Regions from separate parts of the Streptomyces sp. CY-1 genome, predicted to be linked through region 2. Evidence: riboswitches for the same ligand, from Rfam matches in the RefSeq annotation. Region 2 holds a riboswitch; each other region holds the start of a gene.
What was found. Region 2 has a riboswitch for cobalamin ahead of cobN (cobaltochelatase subunit CobN). Riboswitches for the same ligand answer to the same signal wherever they lie in the genome.
Positions count from the first base shown of each region.

Region 1: linked by a shared signal. The riboswitch ahead of ACK1X7_RS08325 (ABC transporter substrate-binding protein) and the one ahead of cobN (cobaltochelatase subunit CobN) in region 2 are both predicted to bind cobalamin.
Region 3: linked by a shared signal. The riboswitch ahead of ACK1X7_RS13310 (cobalamin biosynthesis protein) and the one ahead of cobN (cobaltochelatase subunit CobN) in region 2 are both predicted to bind cobalamin.

Region 1 is NZ_CP178393.1:2,006,441-2,011,586, forward strand. Features, by position in the region: gene ACK1X7_RS08310 (response regulator) at 1-219, opposite strand, end outside; gene ACK1X7_RS08315 (ABC transporter ATP-binding protein) at 318-1,154, opposite strand; gene ACK1X7_RS08320 (FecCD family ABC transporter permease) at 1,151-2,164, opposite strand; gene ACK1X7_RS08325 (ABC transporter substrate-binding protein) at 2,161-3,207, opposite strand; cobalamin riboswitch at 3,263-3,490, opposite strand; gene ACK1X7_RS08330 (RNA polymerase sigma-70 factor) at 3,535-4,458, opposite strand; gene ACK1X7_RS08335 (carboxymuconolactone decarboxylase family protein) at 4,535-5,011, opposite strand.
Region 2 is NZ_CP178393.1:9,876,214-9,881,359, forward strand. Features, by position in the region: gene ACK1X7_RS42600 (cobalt-precorrin-6A reductase) at 1-328, shown strand, start outside; gene ACK1X7_RS42605 (precorrin-2 C(20)-methyltransferase) at 345-1,844, opposite strand; gene ACK1X7_RS42610 (precorrin-8X methylmutase) at 1,841-2,476, opposite strand; gene ACK1X7_RS42615 (nitrite reductase) at 2,488-4,017, opposite strand; cobalamin riboswitch at 4,089-4,253, shown strand; gene cobN (cobaltochelatase subunit CobN) at 4,287-5,146, shown strand, end outside.
Region 3 is NZ_CP178393.1:3,094,611-3,099,756, reverse strand. Features, by position in the region: gene ACK1X7_RS13320 (putative cobaltochelatase) at 1-1,402, opposite strand, end outside; gene ACK1X7_RS13315 (cobyric acid synthase) at 1,467-3,095, opposite strand; gene ACK1X7_RS13310 (cobalamin biosynthesis protein) at 3,092-4,075, opposite strand; cobalamin riboswitch at 4,240-4,457, opposite strand; gene ACK1X7_RS13305 (hypothetical protein) at 4,596-4,865, opposite strand; gene ACK1X7_RS13300 (inorganic phosphate transporter) at 4,879-5,146, opposite strand, start outside.

The DNA.
Region 1 (5,146 bases), 7.9 Mb from region 2:
CAGCTTCGGCATACGGATGTCGACCAGGGACACATCGGGGCGGTGCCGCCGGGCCAGCTCCACGCATTCGGAGCCGTCGGCGGCCTCGCCCACCACCTCGATTCCGGGCTGGGAGTCGAGAATCAGCCGGAACCCGGTGCGCACCATCGCCTGGTCATCCGCGATGAGCACCCGGATCGGGGAGTCCTCGGGGGGCGGGGTGTCCGCGGCATCGCTCACGTGGTGGATCCTTCCAGAGCCGCCTAGTGGTAAAGCGCGCCAGAACCGTCCAGCCGCCGTCGTTCATGCAACCGCTCGGCAGGATACCTGCCGCCGCCTCACGGCTTCGGTGTGCGGCGCAGAAAGCGGATGACCGGGTGGCCCGGATCGTGGGTGACATCGGCCCGGACGCCGTAGACCTGCTTGATCAGGGACGGGGTCAGCACCTGGCGGGGGGTGCCCTCGGCCACCACGTGTCCCTCGCGGAGGACGAGCAGGCGGTCGCAGTACATCGCGGCGAGGTTGAGGTCGTGGAGGGCGATGACGGTGGCGATCGGCAGACCGACGACGAGGTCGAGCAGGTCGAGCTGGTGCTGGATGTCGAGGTGGTTGGTCGGCTCGTCGAGCAGCAGCTCGTACGGCTCCTGGGCGAGGGCCCGGGCGATCTGGGCGCGCTGGCGTTCGCCGCCGGAGAGGGTGTGCCATGACTGACCGGCCCGGTCGGTCAGCCCGGTGCGCTCCAGGGCCGCGTCCACGGCCCGGGTGTCCGTGGCGGTGGACGACGACCAGGCGCGCCGGTGCGGGATCCGGCCAAGGGCCACGACCTCGCGGACGGTCAGTTCGGTCTGGGTGTGGGCGTGCTGTTCGACGGTGGCGATACGGCGGGCCGTGGCGCGGCGGCCGACTCTCGGCAGTGGGCGGCCGTCCAGGGTGACGACTCCGGCGGAGGGGGCGAGGATCCCGGCGAGCAGCCGCAGCAGGGTGGATTTGCCGGAGCCGTTGGGGCCGAGCAGGCCCAGCGTCTCGCCGGGGCGCAGGGTGAGGGTGACGCCGTCGACGATGAGCCGGCCGTCGGCGCGGCGGCTGACCCGGTCCGCGCGGAGTCCGGGTGCCGCGTCGGCGGTGTCCGCGGTGTCCGCGGTGTCCGCGGTGTCCGCGGGAAGGGAGTCGGTCATGTCTTCCTCCGGCCGCGGTAGAGCACGGCGACGAAGGCCGGTACGCCGATGAGGGACGTCACCACGCCCACCGGGACCTCCTGGGGGTCGATCACGGTGCGGGCGGCGGTGTCCACCCACACCAGGAAGATGGCTCCGGCCAGTGCGGTGACCGGCAGGAGGCGGGCGTGGCCGGACCCGGTGAGGGCGCGGGTGGCATGCGGGAGGACCAGGCCGACGAAGCCGATGGCCCCGGCGGAGCTGACCAGGGTCGCGGTGAGCAGCGCCGTCGCGCACAGCAGGACGAGGCGGGTGCGGGCCACCCGGACGCCGAGCGCTGCGGCGGCCTCCTCGCCGAAGGCGAACGCGTCCAGGGTGCGGGCGTGTCCGAGACAGACCAGGAGGACGCCGGCCAGGACGACGGCACACAGCAGCACATCGCTCCAGCCGGCGCCGGTGAGCGAGCCGAGGAGCCAGAACAGCACGGCGCGGGTGGTGTCGGCGTCCGCGGAGGTGAGGACGGTGAACGAGGTCAGCGCGGAGAACAGTTGCATGGCGGCCACCCCGGACAGCACCACACGGTCGGTGCTGCCGCCGAGGCTGTGGCTGAGCATCAGGACCAGGCCGAAGGAGAGCAGCGCGCCGATGAACGCGCCCGCCGACAGCGACACGGCCCCGCCGCCCACGCCGAGGACGACCACGGCGACGGCACCGGTGGAGGCGCCGGAGGACACCCCGAGGACGAAGGGGTCGGCCAGCGGATTGCGCAGCAGGGACTGCATCACGGCCCCGCACAGGGCCAGCCCCGCCCCGCACACCGCGGCGAGCAGGGTGCGGGGCATGCGCAGGTTCCATACGATGCCGTCGCGCAGCGGTGGCAACGTGCTCTCGCCCAGGCCGAGATGGGCGGAGACCGCCGCCCAGACGTCGGACGTGGAGATGTCGGCGGGGCCGATGGTCACGGCGACGGCGATCGACGCGAGCAGCGCGGCCGGCCCTCCCGCGATCAGCAGCCGGAGGCGGGGGGTCACTTGGCGAGTCCGAAGTCGCGCAGCCCGGCGGCGACCTGCTCGACCCCTTCGACGGTGCGGATGGACGGGTTCATCGCCTGCCCGCTGAGCAGGACGTACCGCTTCTTCTTCACGGCGGTGAGATTGCGGGTGGCGGCGTTGGTCTCCAGGAAACGCATCTTGGCCTTGGCGGTCTCCGCGGTCTGCTGCTTGCGGGTGAGATCGCCGAGGACGATGACGTCCGGGTCGCGGTCGGCCACGGTCTCCCAGTTGATCTGCGGCCACTCGTCGTGGGTGTCGGAGAAGGCGTTCTTCGCCCCGACGGCCCGGGTGATGGCGCCCGGCGCGCCGCAGCAGCCGGCGAGGTAGGGCGACTGGGAGTTGGCGAACCAGTACATGAGCGAGACGCCGGAGGCGTCCACTCCCTCGGCGGCCGTACGCACCCGCTGCCGCAACCGCGCGACGAGCTTCTCGCCACGCTCGTCGACGCCGAACGCGCGGGCCAGGTCGCGTATCTCGCCGTAGACGGCGTCCAGGGTGAGCGGCTTGCTGCGGGAGCCGTCGCCACCGCTGTCGGGGTCCCGGCCCGCCGAGCAGTCGGACGGCGAGACATACGTGGGCACGCCCAGTTTCTCGAACTGCTCGCGGGTGGCCACGCCGCCCTTGCCGAGGGTGGAGACGAACGAGGCGGTGACGAAGTCGGGTTCGGCGTCCAGGGCCTTCTCGAAGGACGGCGCGTTGTCCGCCAGGCGCGGCACCGTCGCGTTCGCCTTCTCCAGGCCCTTCATCACCGGGTCGGTCCAGGTGGCGGTGCCCGCCATGCGGTCGGCGAGGCCGAGGGAGAGCAGGATCTCCGTGGTGCCCTGGTTGAGCGAGAGGGCACGCTTGGGGACGGACTTCACCGTGACCTTGTGGCCGCAGTTGTCGATGGTGCGCGGAAAGCCCGCACCGGCGGGCTTCGTGCCGGCCGCGCCGTCGCCGCCGGAGCCACCGCACGCGGTGAGCAGGAGGGCGGGGGCGAGCAGGAGGGCCGCGGTACGGCGGGCAGAGCGGAGCACGGGCATGCCTCGGTTGTCGGGGCTCGTACGCGGAGCCTGGCCTACGGACGTCCTCCCCGCACGGGGCGCGGAGGTGCCAGCAGGTCTTCGGACTCGGGTTCGTCCGGACGGGGCCCCTTCCCGGGCTCGTCCGCGGCGGCTTCGCGGCCGTCACGGACTCCTCCCAGTGGGTGTCACATGCCCCGCCCGTCCCCCTCACCGCTGCGCGTCAGCTCCGGATTCACACCGGATTCCCTGGCCTCGGATGTGGCACGACTGGCTCCCCGAGACTATCAAGATCGTCGAACGATCAGGGTGTCGGACTGGTCACGGGTGGGAGACCACGTCCCGGGGTCAGGTCGACCGCCGACGGGCCCGCCGCACCTCGCGGTCGACGGCCCAGGCGTCGCCGACCGGTCCGAGGTGGCCGAGCTTGTCGGGATTGATCACCGCGCGGATGGCCTGAATCTGCCCGTCGAGCACATCGAGGACCAAGGTCTGGAGCACCTTGCCGTCCCGCTCCCGGAAGACCGCGCCGGGCTGGCCGTTGACCTCATGAAGCTCGAACGACACATCGATCCGCAGCAGCCAGGGGAAGACCGTGCCCAGCAGCCGGGCCACGTTCTCCGCGCCCATGACGGCCTTGGCCAGCCGCGGGGCCTTGCCGCCGCCGTCCCCGACCAACTGCACATCGGCGGCCAGCAGATTCCGCAGCGCGCCCACATCGCCGTCCTTCAGCGCGTCGAAGAACCGCGTGGCCAGCTCCTGCCGCTCCCGCCGGTCCGCCTCGAACCGCGGCCGCCCCGCCTCCATATGCCGCCGCGCCCGCACCAGCAACTGCCTGCACGCCGCCTCCGAACGTCCCACCGCCGTGGCGACCTCGTCGAACCCGAAGGCGAACACCTCCCGCAGCACGAACACCGCCCGCTCCAGCGGGCTGAGCCGCTCCAGCAGCAACAGCGCCGCCATCGACACCGAGTCGGCCAGCTCCACCGCCCGGGCCGGATCCTGATACGGATCGCTGAGCAGCGGCTCGGGGAACCACGGGCCCACGTACTCCTCCCGTCGCACGCGCGCCGAGCGCAGCACATCGATCGAGATCCGCGTCACCGTGGCCGAGAGAAACGCCTTGGTCGACGTGGGCCGGGTCGCCGAGCCGTCGAAGCGCAGCCAGGTCTCCTGCACCGCGTCCTCGGCCTCGCTCACACTGCCCAGGATCCGATAGGCGATCGAGAACAGCAGCGGCCGCAGCTCCTCGAACTCCTCGACCTTGTTCACGCCGAATCCCCCTTTCCTCTGGGCCCGTTGCCGACGCCGTTGCTGTTCCCGCTGGCATTGCTGTTGCCGCTGCCGGTCAGTGGAACTGCCCGGCCTCGTAGTCACCGGCCGCGGGCTGCTGGGTGATGACGTTCAGCCGGTTCACCATATTCATGAAGGAGACCAGGATCACCAGCGCGGTGAGCTGCTCCTCGTCATAGTGCTCGGTGGCATTCGCCCACACCTCGTCGCCGACCCCACGGGCCGCGTCCGCGACCCGGGTCCCCTCCTCCGCCAGCGCCAGCGCGGCCCGTTCGGCATCGGTGAAGACGGTGGCCTCCCGCCATACCGCGACCAGGTTCAGCCGCACCGGGGTCTCACCGGCCGCGGCGGCTTCCTTGGTGTGCATGTCGATGCAGACGGCGCAGCCGTTGATCTGGCTCACCCGTATCGCCACCAGCTCCTGCGTCGCCACCGGCAGCGGCGACTCCTTGACCGCCCTGCCCGCCGCCATGACGGGCCTCAGGACCTTGCCGGCGGTCTGGCTGGCGGAGTAGTTCAGTCGCGCGTCCATGGTGTGCTCCTCTGTGGTCGTTCAGTGGCTACACCCCTGAGACGGGGTAGCCCGACCCGCTGTGACATGGACGCATGTGACCCGCGTCTCCCCCGCCGTCGGCCCGGCTCGGCAGCCGTACGGCGTCTGTACAGC
Region 2 (5,146 bases):
CCATCTCACCGAGCCATGGTTCCTGGTCCGCTCGGTCGACGCCCCCGAGCCGCCGGTCCCGCCCCGGATGGAGGTGATCCTCGACCGCGGCCCGTTCACCCTCGACGGCGAGGCGGAGCTGCTGCGCCGCCACCGCGTCGAGGTGCTGGTCACCAAGGACAGCGGCGCCCACGCCACCGCCCCCAAACTCGCCGCGGCCCGCGCCGCGGGCATCCCGGTCGTCGTCATCCAACGCCCACCCGCCCCCCAGGACGTCCCGGTGGCCGAGACCCCCGCCGAAGCCGCCGCCTGGCTCCGTACGACCCTGGCCCGAGCCCGGAGGCCCTGAGTCCTGAGCCCGGGGGCTATGCCTCCGGGTATCGGCGTGGCGTCCAGACGACGTCGGTGCCGTCGCCTCGGCGGACCGTGCGGGTCTGGGAGGAGCCCACCAGGAGGATCGTGCGCATGTCGACATCGGCCGGGTCGAGGTCGGCGAGGCGGACGATCCGCACCCGCTCCCCGGGGCCGCCGATGTCGCGGCCCAGCACCACGGGCGTGTCGGGGGCGCGGTGCTCCAGCAGGAGTTCGCGGGCCTTGCCCACCTGCCAGACGCGGCTGCGGGAGCCGGGGTTGTAGAGGGCGAGCACCAGGTCGGCCGCGGCGGCGGCGCGCAGCCGTTCGGCGATGACCTCCCAGGGCTTGAGCCGGTCGGAGAGGGAGATCACCGCGTAGTCGTGGCCGAGCGGGGCACCGGCCCGGGCGGCGGCGGCGTGGGCCGCCGTCATACCGGGGACGATCCGCACCGGGACCTCGCGGTAGGGGTCCTCGGAGGCGGCCTCCAGGACGGCGGTGGCCATGGCGAACACGCCCGGGTCGCCGGAGGAGACCACGGCGACACGCCGACCGCGCCGGGCGAGGTCGAGGGCGAATTCGGCACGTACGGACTCCACCTTGTTGTCGGAGGCGTGGCGCCGCTGGCCCGGCCGTACGGGCACCCGGTCCAGATAGGTGCTGTAGCCGACCAGGTCCTGCGCGGCGGCCAGTTCGGCCCGTGCCTCGGGGGTGAGCCACAGCGGACCGGCCGGGCCCAGGCCGACGACCACGACCTCGCCCGGGCCGGACGCATCGCGTGGCGCGTCCACCCGGCTGGGCAGCACCGCCATCGAGAAGTACGGCACCGACTCCGGGTCGACGTCGGCCAGCGGGGCGGTGCGCTCCGCGTCCATCGTGGCGCGCTCCACATAGCGCGCGTCCGCGAGCCGCCCCGACCGCTCCAGCGCGCGCCGCACCGTCGGGAAGGTCCGGCCGAGCTTCATCACGGCCGCCGCGTCCGTCGTCGCCAGCCGGGCCGTCAACTCCTCCTCGGGCAGGGTGCCGGGGAGGACCGTCAGCACCTCCTCGCCCTCCACCAGCGGCGCGCCGAGCCGGGCTGCCGCCGCGCTGACCGAGGTGACACCGGGGATGACCTCGGTGGGGTAGCGGTCGGCGAGCCGCTTGTGCATATGCATGTACGAGCCGTAGAAGAGCGGATCGCCCTCCGCGAGCACCGCGACCGTGCGCCCCGCGTCCAGATGCGCGGCGAGCCTGGTGGCCGCCTCCGCGTAGAACTCGTCCATCGCGCCGCGATAGCCGCCCGGATGGTCGGTGGTCTCCGTGGTGACCGGGTAGACCAGCCGCTCCTCGATGTGGTCCGGCCGCAGATGCCGCTCGGCTATGGAGCGGGCGATGCTGCGCCCGTGCCGGGCGCTGTGGTACGCGATGACATCGGCTTCGGCGATGACCTCCACGGCGCGTACGGTCATCAGGGCGGGGTCGCCGGGACCGAGCCCCACACCGTAGAGCCGGCCCGTCTGCTGCTCGCTCACTCTTCCTCGCTCGCTATCGCGTTGATCGCCGCCGCGGCGATGGCGCTGCCGCCCCGCCGGCCGTGCACCACCAGGTGGTCGAGCGCCGCCGGATGCCCGGCCAGCGCCTCCTTGGACTCGGCGGCGCCGATGAAGCCCACCGGCACACCGATCACGGCGGCCGGGCGCGGCGCGCCCGCCCCTCCTTCTTCGATCATCTCCAGCAGCCGGAACAGCGCCGTGGGGGCGTTGCCCACCGCCACCACCGCCCCGTCGAGCCGGTCCCGCCACAGCTCCAGCGCGGCGGCGCTGCGCGTGGTGCCCATGCGCCGCGCCAACTCCGGTACGGCGGGGTCCGCGAGGGTGCAGATGACCTCGTTGTCGGCGGGCAGCCGCTTGCGGGTGACCCCGCTGGCGACCATGCGCGCGTCACAGAGCACCGGCGCGCCGGACCACAGCGCGGCGCGGGCGCGGGAGACCACCTCGGGGCTGTACGCGAGGTCCTTGACCAGGTCGACCATGCCGCAGGCGTGGATCATCCGCACCGCCACCTGGCTGACGTCGGCGGGGAGCCCGCCGAGGTCGGCCTCGGCACGGATGGTGGCAAAGGACGCGCGGTAGATGGCCGCCCCGTCCTTCTCGTAGTCGAACACGGTGTCCTCGATCATGTCGTTCCACGGGCCGCCGCCACGGCGCCGGCCAACTGCTCCGCTGTCACATCCACGCTGTGCACACTGTCCGCGCTGTCCGCCTCCGGCGTGTCTTCCCTCGCGCCCCGTACGGTGACGCGGTAGTCCCTGTCTCCGGTGGCCAGGGCGTCCACCCAGCGGCCCCCGGGGTGACCGCAGCGCCGTTCACACCCGGAGATGTACACCGGCAGCGGATCGGACCAGGCGGTGCCCGAGGCTCCCGGCGCCGGGTCCGCAAACCCTCGCCGCGTGCCCGAGGTCCGTAGCGCCGGGTCCGCGACCATGCGTGCCGTGTCGGCCCGCACATCCGCCAGGGACTTGGCGCAGCCGGGCCGTCCCGTGCACGCGCCGACCCCGAGCCACGGCGAGTCCGGCGTGGTCACCAGCCCCGCGTCGGACAGTTCGGCCAAGGCACCGCGCGTGTCGTCCGGGGCGAACCCGGGGAGCACCACGCCGCGCCAGGGTGTCATACGCAGCTCAGCGGCCCCGCCCCGGGAGGCGAGCGCGGCGAGCAGCTGCCACTGCGCGGCGCTCACCCGGCCCAGGGGGAGGGCGACGGACAGCGCGTGACGTCCGTCCGGGCCGGGGATCGGTCCGGGGGCGGGTGGTGTGGCGCGGGCGCGGGGAGCTGGTTCATGCTCCACGGGTACGGCCGCCACGCCCGCGTCGGCGAGTCGCGCGGCCAGTCCCTCGGTCGTCACGGCGTGTCGCGCGGGGAGTTCGCGTGCCCGCCACGCCCGGGTGCCGCTCTCACGCGCCTTGGCCAGGAACTCCACCGCGGCCAGCGCCGCCGCACGCGGCGCGTCTTCGCCCCGCACTCGGAGACCGCCACCCACCGCCGACCCGGCCGTACGAGACCCCCGCCGCCCCGCCGCGTCCGGGCGTGCCGCCCCCGTCGACGGCGACGGCACATCCGGACCCGGCGGCGGACCGCCGGCCCGCAGCACCGCTCCGCCGTCCGGCGTTGCGATCAATGTCACATCGGCGCCCAAGGCGGCCACATCGCCCCGCCCATCGTCCAGCGCGAACAGGAACCTGCCCGACAAGCCCGACAATTCCCCGCCCCCCGCCGGTGAGTCGTCGCACAGCACGGCGTCCAGCGACCGCACCCACGCCGCCACATCCGCGTGCCCCCCGCCGTCCAGGCCGGACAGCGGCGACGCCACGATGTTGCGCACCCGGTCATGGCGGTCCGAGGGCAGCAGTCCGGCCGCCCGCAGCCGGGCCGCGAGTTCCGCGCCGCACCCCGTATCCAGGCCGCGCACCTGGAGATTGCCCCGCGAGGTGATGTCCAGCCGCCCGTCGCCCAGCTCCTCTGCCAGCCGTCCCAGCGCCACCGCCTGACGGGCCGTCAGCAGCCCGCCCGGCACCCGGACCCGGGCGAGCGAACCGTCGTCCGCCGGGTGCAGCCGCAGCGCGCCCGGACAGGCGTCATCGCGCCCGCGCACGGGGGTTTCATCCCCGGATGGGGTGGTTGTCGGGGGGAGGGGCATGGCGGCGAGCATACCGACGATCCGGTCCGGCCCACCGCCCCGGCCAGGCCGGAACTCACCATCCCGTGGCAGGTCAGCAACGCTTACTATGCTCAGCGGTGGGTCGGTCCCGGCCCACCGAACGCACAAGACGGCACTCACGGTAGGAAGTCGGTGTAAATCCGGCGCGGTCCCGCCACTGTGAGCGCGGAAGCCGCCGAACGGCAGCGGTCGCGCGAGCCAGGAACTGCCGCCGTCTTAACCCGCCCGGGGCGCGGACCCCGAGGAAGGCATGCCGCCGCATGATTCTGCTGCTGTCGACGTCCGACACCGACCTGCTCAGCGCCCGTGCCGCCACGGGCCCGGTGCCGTACCGCCTCGCCAACCCGGCCCGCCTCGCTCTCGACGATCTCCCCGGCCTCCTCGACGGCGTCGAACTCGTCGTCGTACGGCTCCTCGGCGGCATCCGCGCCTGGCAGGAGGGGCTCGACACGCTGCTCGCGGGCGACCTCCCGGTCGTCGTCCTCACCGGTGAACAGGCGCCCGACGCCCAGCTCATGGAGGCGTCCACGGTCCCGGTCGGCATCGCCGCCGAGGCCCACGCCTACCTCGCCCACGGCGGGCCCGCCAACCTCGACCAGCTCGCCCGGTTCCTCTCCGACACCGTGCTGCTCACCGGCCATGGCTTCGAACCGCCCGCGCCCGCGCCCACCTGGGGGCCGCTGGAGCGCACCGGCCGCGCGGCCGGCTCCGGCGCCGTCACCGGCCCGACCATCGCGGTGCTCTACTACCGCGCCCACCACATGAGCGGCAACACCGCCTTCGTGGAGGCCCTGTGCCGGGCCGTGGAGGACGCCGGTGGCCGCCCGCTGCCGCTGTTCGTCGCCTCGCTGCGGGCTCCCGAACCCGAGTTGATCGAGGCCCTCGGCGCGGCCGACGCCATCGTGACCACCGTCCTCGCGGCTGGTGGCACCCGCCCCGCCGAGGCGTCCGCGGGCGGCGACGACGAGGCATGGGACGCGGGCGCGCTCGCCTCGCTCGACGTGCCCGTGCTCCAGGCGCTGTGCCTGACCTCGTCGCGCGCCGCGTGGGAGGAGAACGACGAGGGGCTCTCCCCGCTGGACGCCGCTACCCAGGTCGCCGTCCCGGAGTTCGACGGGCG
Region 3 (5,146 bases), 6.8 Mb from region 2:
GGCGCGCCCCGGTGGTGCGGCCGTGGGCGCTGCGGGCCCGCGACCGGCGCCCGGCCGCGCCCTCGCCCAGACCGGGGACGTCGAGCCGCCGGGTCCGGAACGGCTCGGCGGCGCCCACGGCCGCCCGCTCACCGCCGCCTCCGCCAGGACCTTCGTCCGCCCCGTCGTCGCCATCGGCCCGGGCGGAATCGGTCTCGCGATCGGCCGTCTCGTGCTCACCCGTGCGCTGGTCGGGAACGGACGGCTCGGGTGCGGCGGGCGGCGCCTGCTCCCCGGCCCCGTCGCCCGCGTCCTCCTGGGGACCGCCGCCGGGGCCGTCGGGGCCGCCCGGGCCGTCGTCCGGGCTGTCGGGGCCCTCCGGGCCCGGGTCGGGATCCGGCTCCGGCTCGTCCTCCTCGAACTGCCGCAGGATCTCGTCGAGTTTGTCCTCGTCGAGCCCCGGCGCGTCGAACGGAGCCCGCCGCCGGCGGTGGGGGAGCGACAGCAGCGCCGCCCCCCGTACGTCCTCGGTCCGCACATCGGTGCGTCCGGCCCAGGCGGCCAGCGCGGTCGCCGTACGGGCCGTCACGATGTCCGCGCGCATCCCGTCCACCTCGAACCCGGCGCACACCGCCGCGATCTGCCGCAGCGCGCGGTCGCCCAGCCGCACCCGCGGCAGCAGGGCGCGCGCCGCCGCTATGCGCTCCCGCAGGGCCTCCTCGTCCGCCGCCCAGCGCGCCGCGAACCCCTCGGGGTCCTCGTCGTAGGCCAGCCGCCGCCGCACCACCTCGACCCGCTCATCGGTGTCCCGGGACGCCGCGACCTCCACTGTGAGACCGAAGCGGTCCAGCAACTGCGGCCGCAGCTCGCCCTCTTCCGGGTTCATGGTGCCCACCAGCAGGAAGCGCGCCGCATGCCGTACGGACACCCCCTCGCGCTCCACGTAGGAGGCGCCCATGGCGGCCGCGTCGAGCAGCAGGTCGATCAGATGGTCGTGGAGCAGGTTGACCTCGTCGACGTAGAGCACCCCGCGGTGGGCGTCGGCGAGCAGTCCGGGCTCGAACGCCTTCACCCCCTCCGACAGCGCCCGCTCGATGTCGAGGGCGCCGACCAGGCGGTCCTCGGAGGCGCCCACGGGCAGTTCGACCATCCGCGCGGGGCGCGCCTCGCCGGTGTCCGGCTCATGGGGCCCGTCCGGGCAGGACGGGTCGGGCGCGGCCGGATCGCAGGAGAACCGGCACCCGGCCACCACGTCGACCGCGGGCAGCAGCGCCGCGATCGCTCTTACGGCGGTGCTCTTGGCCGTGCCCTTCTCCCCGCGCACCAGGACGCCGCCCACGGCGGGTGAGACGGCGTTGAGGAGCAGGCCGAGCCGCAGACCGTCCATGCCGACGATCGCGCTGAAGGGGTAGGTGGTGGTCACGCGGCGGTACCTCCTGGTGTGCGTGGGTGTCCCGGTCCGGTGTCGCTGTGGATGTCGGGGTGGGTCACGACGTCCCCCCTGGCGCCCCCGGAGGGACGAACGGCAGCCCCTCCGGGACGCCCTTCTCGATGAGCCGCAGCAGTGCGTCGGTGTCGGCGTGCTCCTCGATCAGGTCGCCGAGCCGGTCGAGCTGCTCCTCGCGCAGCTCGCCGAAGCGGGTGTCCGGGGCCGGTACGAACGCCCGGCCCGCGGCGGCGGCCACCCGGCGCAGGAACGCCCGCCGGAAGCCGTCGCTCTCCAGTGAGCCGTGCCAGTGGGTGCCCCACACCGAGCCCACCCGGCAGCCGTCCAGGAAGGGCTCCTCGGCCCCGTCGAGCAGCTCGGCGACCCCGTGGTGGATCTCGTAGCCCGCCACCCGCTCACCGAGCGCCTCGCCCACCGGCCGGGCCAGGGTCTTCTCCGCCGCGAACCGCACCCGCACCGGCAGCAGCCCGAGCCCGGCGACCGTCCCGGCCTTCGACTCGACCTCGTCCTCGATGCGCTCCCCGAGCACCTGGAAGCCACCGCAGACGCCCAGCACCGGACGGCCCTCGGCGGCCCGCCGGGCGATCGCGTCGGCGAGCCCGCGCTCGCGCAGCCACTCCAGCGCCCTTACGGTGCCCCGGGTGCCCGGCAGCACCACCAGATCGGCGTCGGCCAGCTCCTCGGGACGGTCCACGAACCGCACGATCACGCCCGGTTCGGCCGCCAGCGCGTCCACGTCCGTGAAGTTGGACATCAGCGGCACGGCGGCCACCGCGATCCGCAGGACGTCCGCGCCGTAAGGGGGCGCCACGACGCTCTCCCGCACCGCCCCGCGCAGCGACACCCGCAGCCCGTCCTCCTCGTCGATCCCCAGCCCGTGGGCGAACGGGAGCACACCGACGGTCGGGCGCCCGGTGAGGTCGCGCAGCATCTCCAGACCGGGCTCCAGAAGGCTCACATCGCCGCGGAACTTGTTCACCAGATAGCCGGCCACATGCCGTTGGTCCGCCGCCGACAGCAGCGCGGTGGTGCCGAAGAAGGACGCGAAGACGCCACCGCGGTCGATGTCCCCGACCACCACGACCGGAAGCCCGGCGGCGCGCGCCAGCCCCATGTTGACGATGTCGGTACGGCGCAGATTGATCTCGGCCGGGCTGCCCGCGCCCTCGCAGATCACCGCGTCATGGGTGCGCCGCAGCTCCTCCAGGCACTCCGTGACGGTCCCCAGCAGGGCCTCCCGCCCCGAGGGCCGCGGCTGCCCGGGGGAGGCCACGCCCGACGGCGGGTTCGCCGCCGGCTCCGAGCGCCCGAAGTACCCGCGCGCGCTCAGCTCGCCCACCGGCTTGCCCAGCAGCACCACTTGGCTGCTGCGGTCGCTGCCCGGCTTCAGCAGGACCGGGTTCATCAGCGCGCTCGGCTCGACGCGCGCGGCGGCGGCCTGCATGGCCTGCGCCCGCCCGATCTCCGCCCCCTCCCGGGTGACGAAGGAGTTGAGCGACATGTTCTGCGCCTTGAAGGGGGCCACGGTGACGCCCTTACGGGCGAGCCACCGGCAGATCCCGGCCGTCACGACGCTCTTGCCCGCGTCGGAGGTGGTGCCCGCGACGAGCAGCCCCCCGCCGCGCGCCCCGGAACCTTCCGTGCCGCCCTTACCGCGTATCCCGCTCATCCGCCGCCCCTTCCCAAGGCCCGGGGCCGCCCCGTCAACGCCCTCAGCACCGGCCGGGCCGCCATGGACACCCCGAGCGCCAGGACGCCGACGCGCCGCGACAGCCGTATCGCCCGCTCGATGTCGGCCGGTTCCACCGGCCGCCCGCCGGAGTTGAGCACCGGCCGGTGCTCGACCCGGCCGCCGTAGGTGAGGGTGCCGCCCAGCCGTACGCCGAGCGCGCCCGCGAACGACGCCTCCACGGGGCCCGCGTTGGGGCTCGGATGGCGCCGGCCGTCGCGCCGCCAGGCGCGCCGCGCACCGCGCGGATCGGGGCCGGTGAGGGTCGCCAGGACCGCCGTAAGGCGCGCACCGGGCCAGCCGGCCACATCGTCCAGCCGGGCCGCCGCCCAGCCGAACCGCCGGTAGCGCGGCGACTTGTGGCCCACCATGGCGTCCAGGGTGTTGACGGCGCGGAAGCCGATGAGCCCCGGCACGCCGCCCAGGGCCCCCCACACCAGCGCGCCCACGACGGCGTCGGAGGTGTTCTCGGCGACCGATTCGACGACCGCGCGGGCGATCTGCGGCCCGTCCAGCGCCTGCGGATCGCGCCCGCACAGATGCGGCAGCCGCTCCCGGGCGATCTCCAGGTCCCCCGCGGCCAGGGCCCCGCCGACGGCCCGTGCCTCACGGCCCAGCGTCGTGCCGCCCAGCACGGCCCAGGTGGCGGCGGCGGTCAGCGCGATCTCCGCGCCACCGCGCCCGCCCAGGGCCCGTACGGCGCGGGTCAGCAGCGCGGCACCGGCGGCCGCGCCGCCCGCGCACAACGCGGTGTGCAGGGCCCCGTAGCCGCGGTGGTCACGCCACAGCCGGCGCTCGGCGGCCGCGGCGGCGCGCCCGAACGCGGCGACCGGATGGCCGCGGCGCGGATCGCCCGTGGCGAGATCACCGAGGAAGCCGAGGGCCGCACCGCACGCGAACGAGGCGTGATCGGCACGCATCCGTCAGGCCGCCGTCACGCCTCGGCGCGACCATGCATGACCAAAGGGGCCGAAGGGGCCAGGGGAACCGAAGGGGCCGGAGGAGCCAGCGGGGACAGAGGAGGCTGGCGGCGTGGAGGTGCCGGGCATGGCGGTATGTCCTCACTCAGGGTCCGCGCCCTGGTTCGACGTGACCGGCGGTGAAAGTCTCCTGGCTCCCGGATCCGCGCCCCTCCCGGTCTTCCAGCCCCGCGTACGAAAGGAACCGTACGGTCGAGCCGTGACCCCATACAGGCGATGGGAGAGTGCTCCCCGGTGACAGTGGCGGGACCGCGCCGGATTCTCACCGGCTTCCTCTCCTGCCGCCGTTTGGCTCGGGAAGTCCACCATGGGCCGCGAATGGCCGTCAACTCGCATATGACCCTTGACGCCCGAGTGTGCCGAGCCCCACAGACACTGGCGGACATAAGGCGGCCGCCGGACGGTCGGCGCTGGTCAGCGCCACCATCCGGCGGCCGGTGGGTCGATGAGGACGCGAGCCTCAGGCGACGATCAGATAGATGCCGTACGCCACGGCCGCGGCGCACAGCGCGAAGCAGGCGTACGCCCCGGTGCGGGCGAGCGCGGAGGCGCCGACCCCGCCACCGGACACGGCGGCCGCGCCACCGGAGACGGCAGCCGCGCCGCCCTGCTCCGGCGCCGCCTTACGGGACGTCCCGAGGATGCCCAGGGTGAAGACGCCCACCATGCCGACCGTCACCACGAGGCTGACGCCGAAGACCTGGCCGAGGGCCGCCCAGTCGATGCTCATGTTCCATGGCTCCTTAGCGGGTGGTGCTGCTCGCGGCGGCGGGGGTGGGGGTCTGCTCGGGTGTGTGCTCGGCGATGCCGCTCTCGGGGGCGGCCTCGGCCGCGCTCTCGGGGGCGGCGGGCTTCGCACCCGCGGGCGGCGGGGCCACGGACCGCAGGGCGGCCGTGACGGCGCCCACCGGCTCCTGTGCGCCGACCTCGTTGACGTTGGTGTGGTCCACGGGCTTGCGGCGCGACAGCGCCCAGATCGCCCCGCAGGCCAGGACGGCGAGCACGGCCACC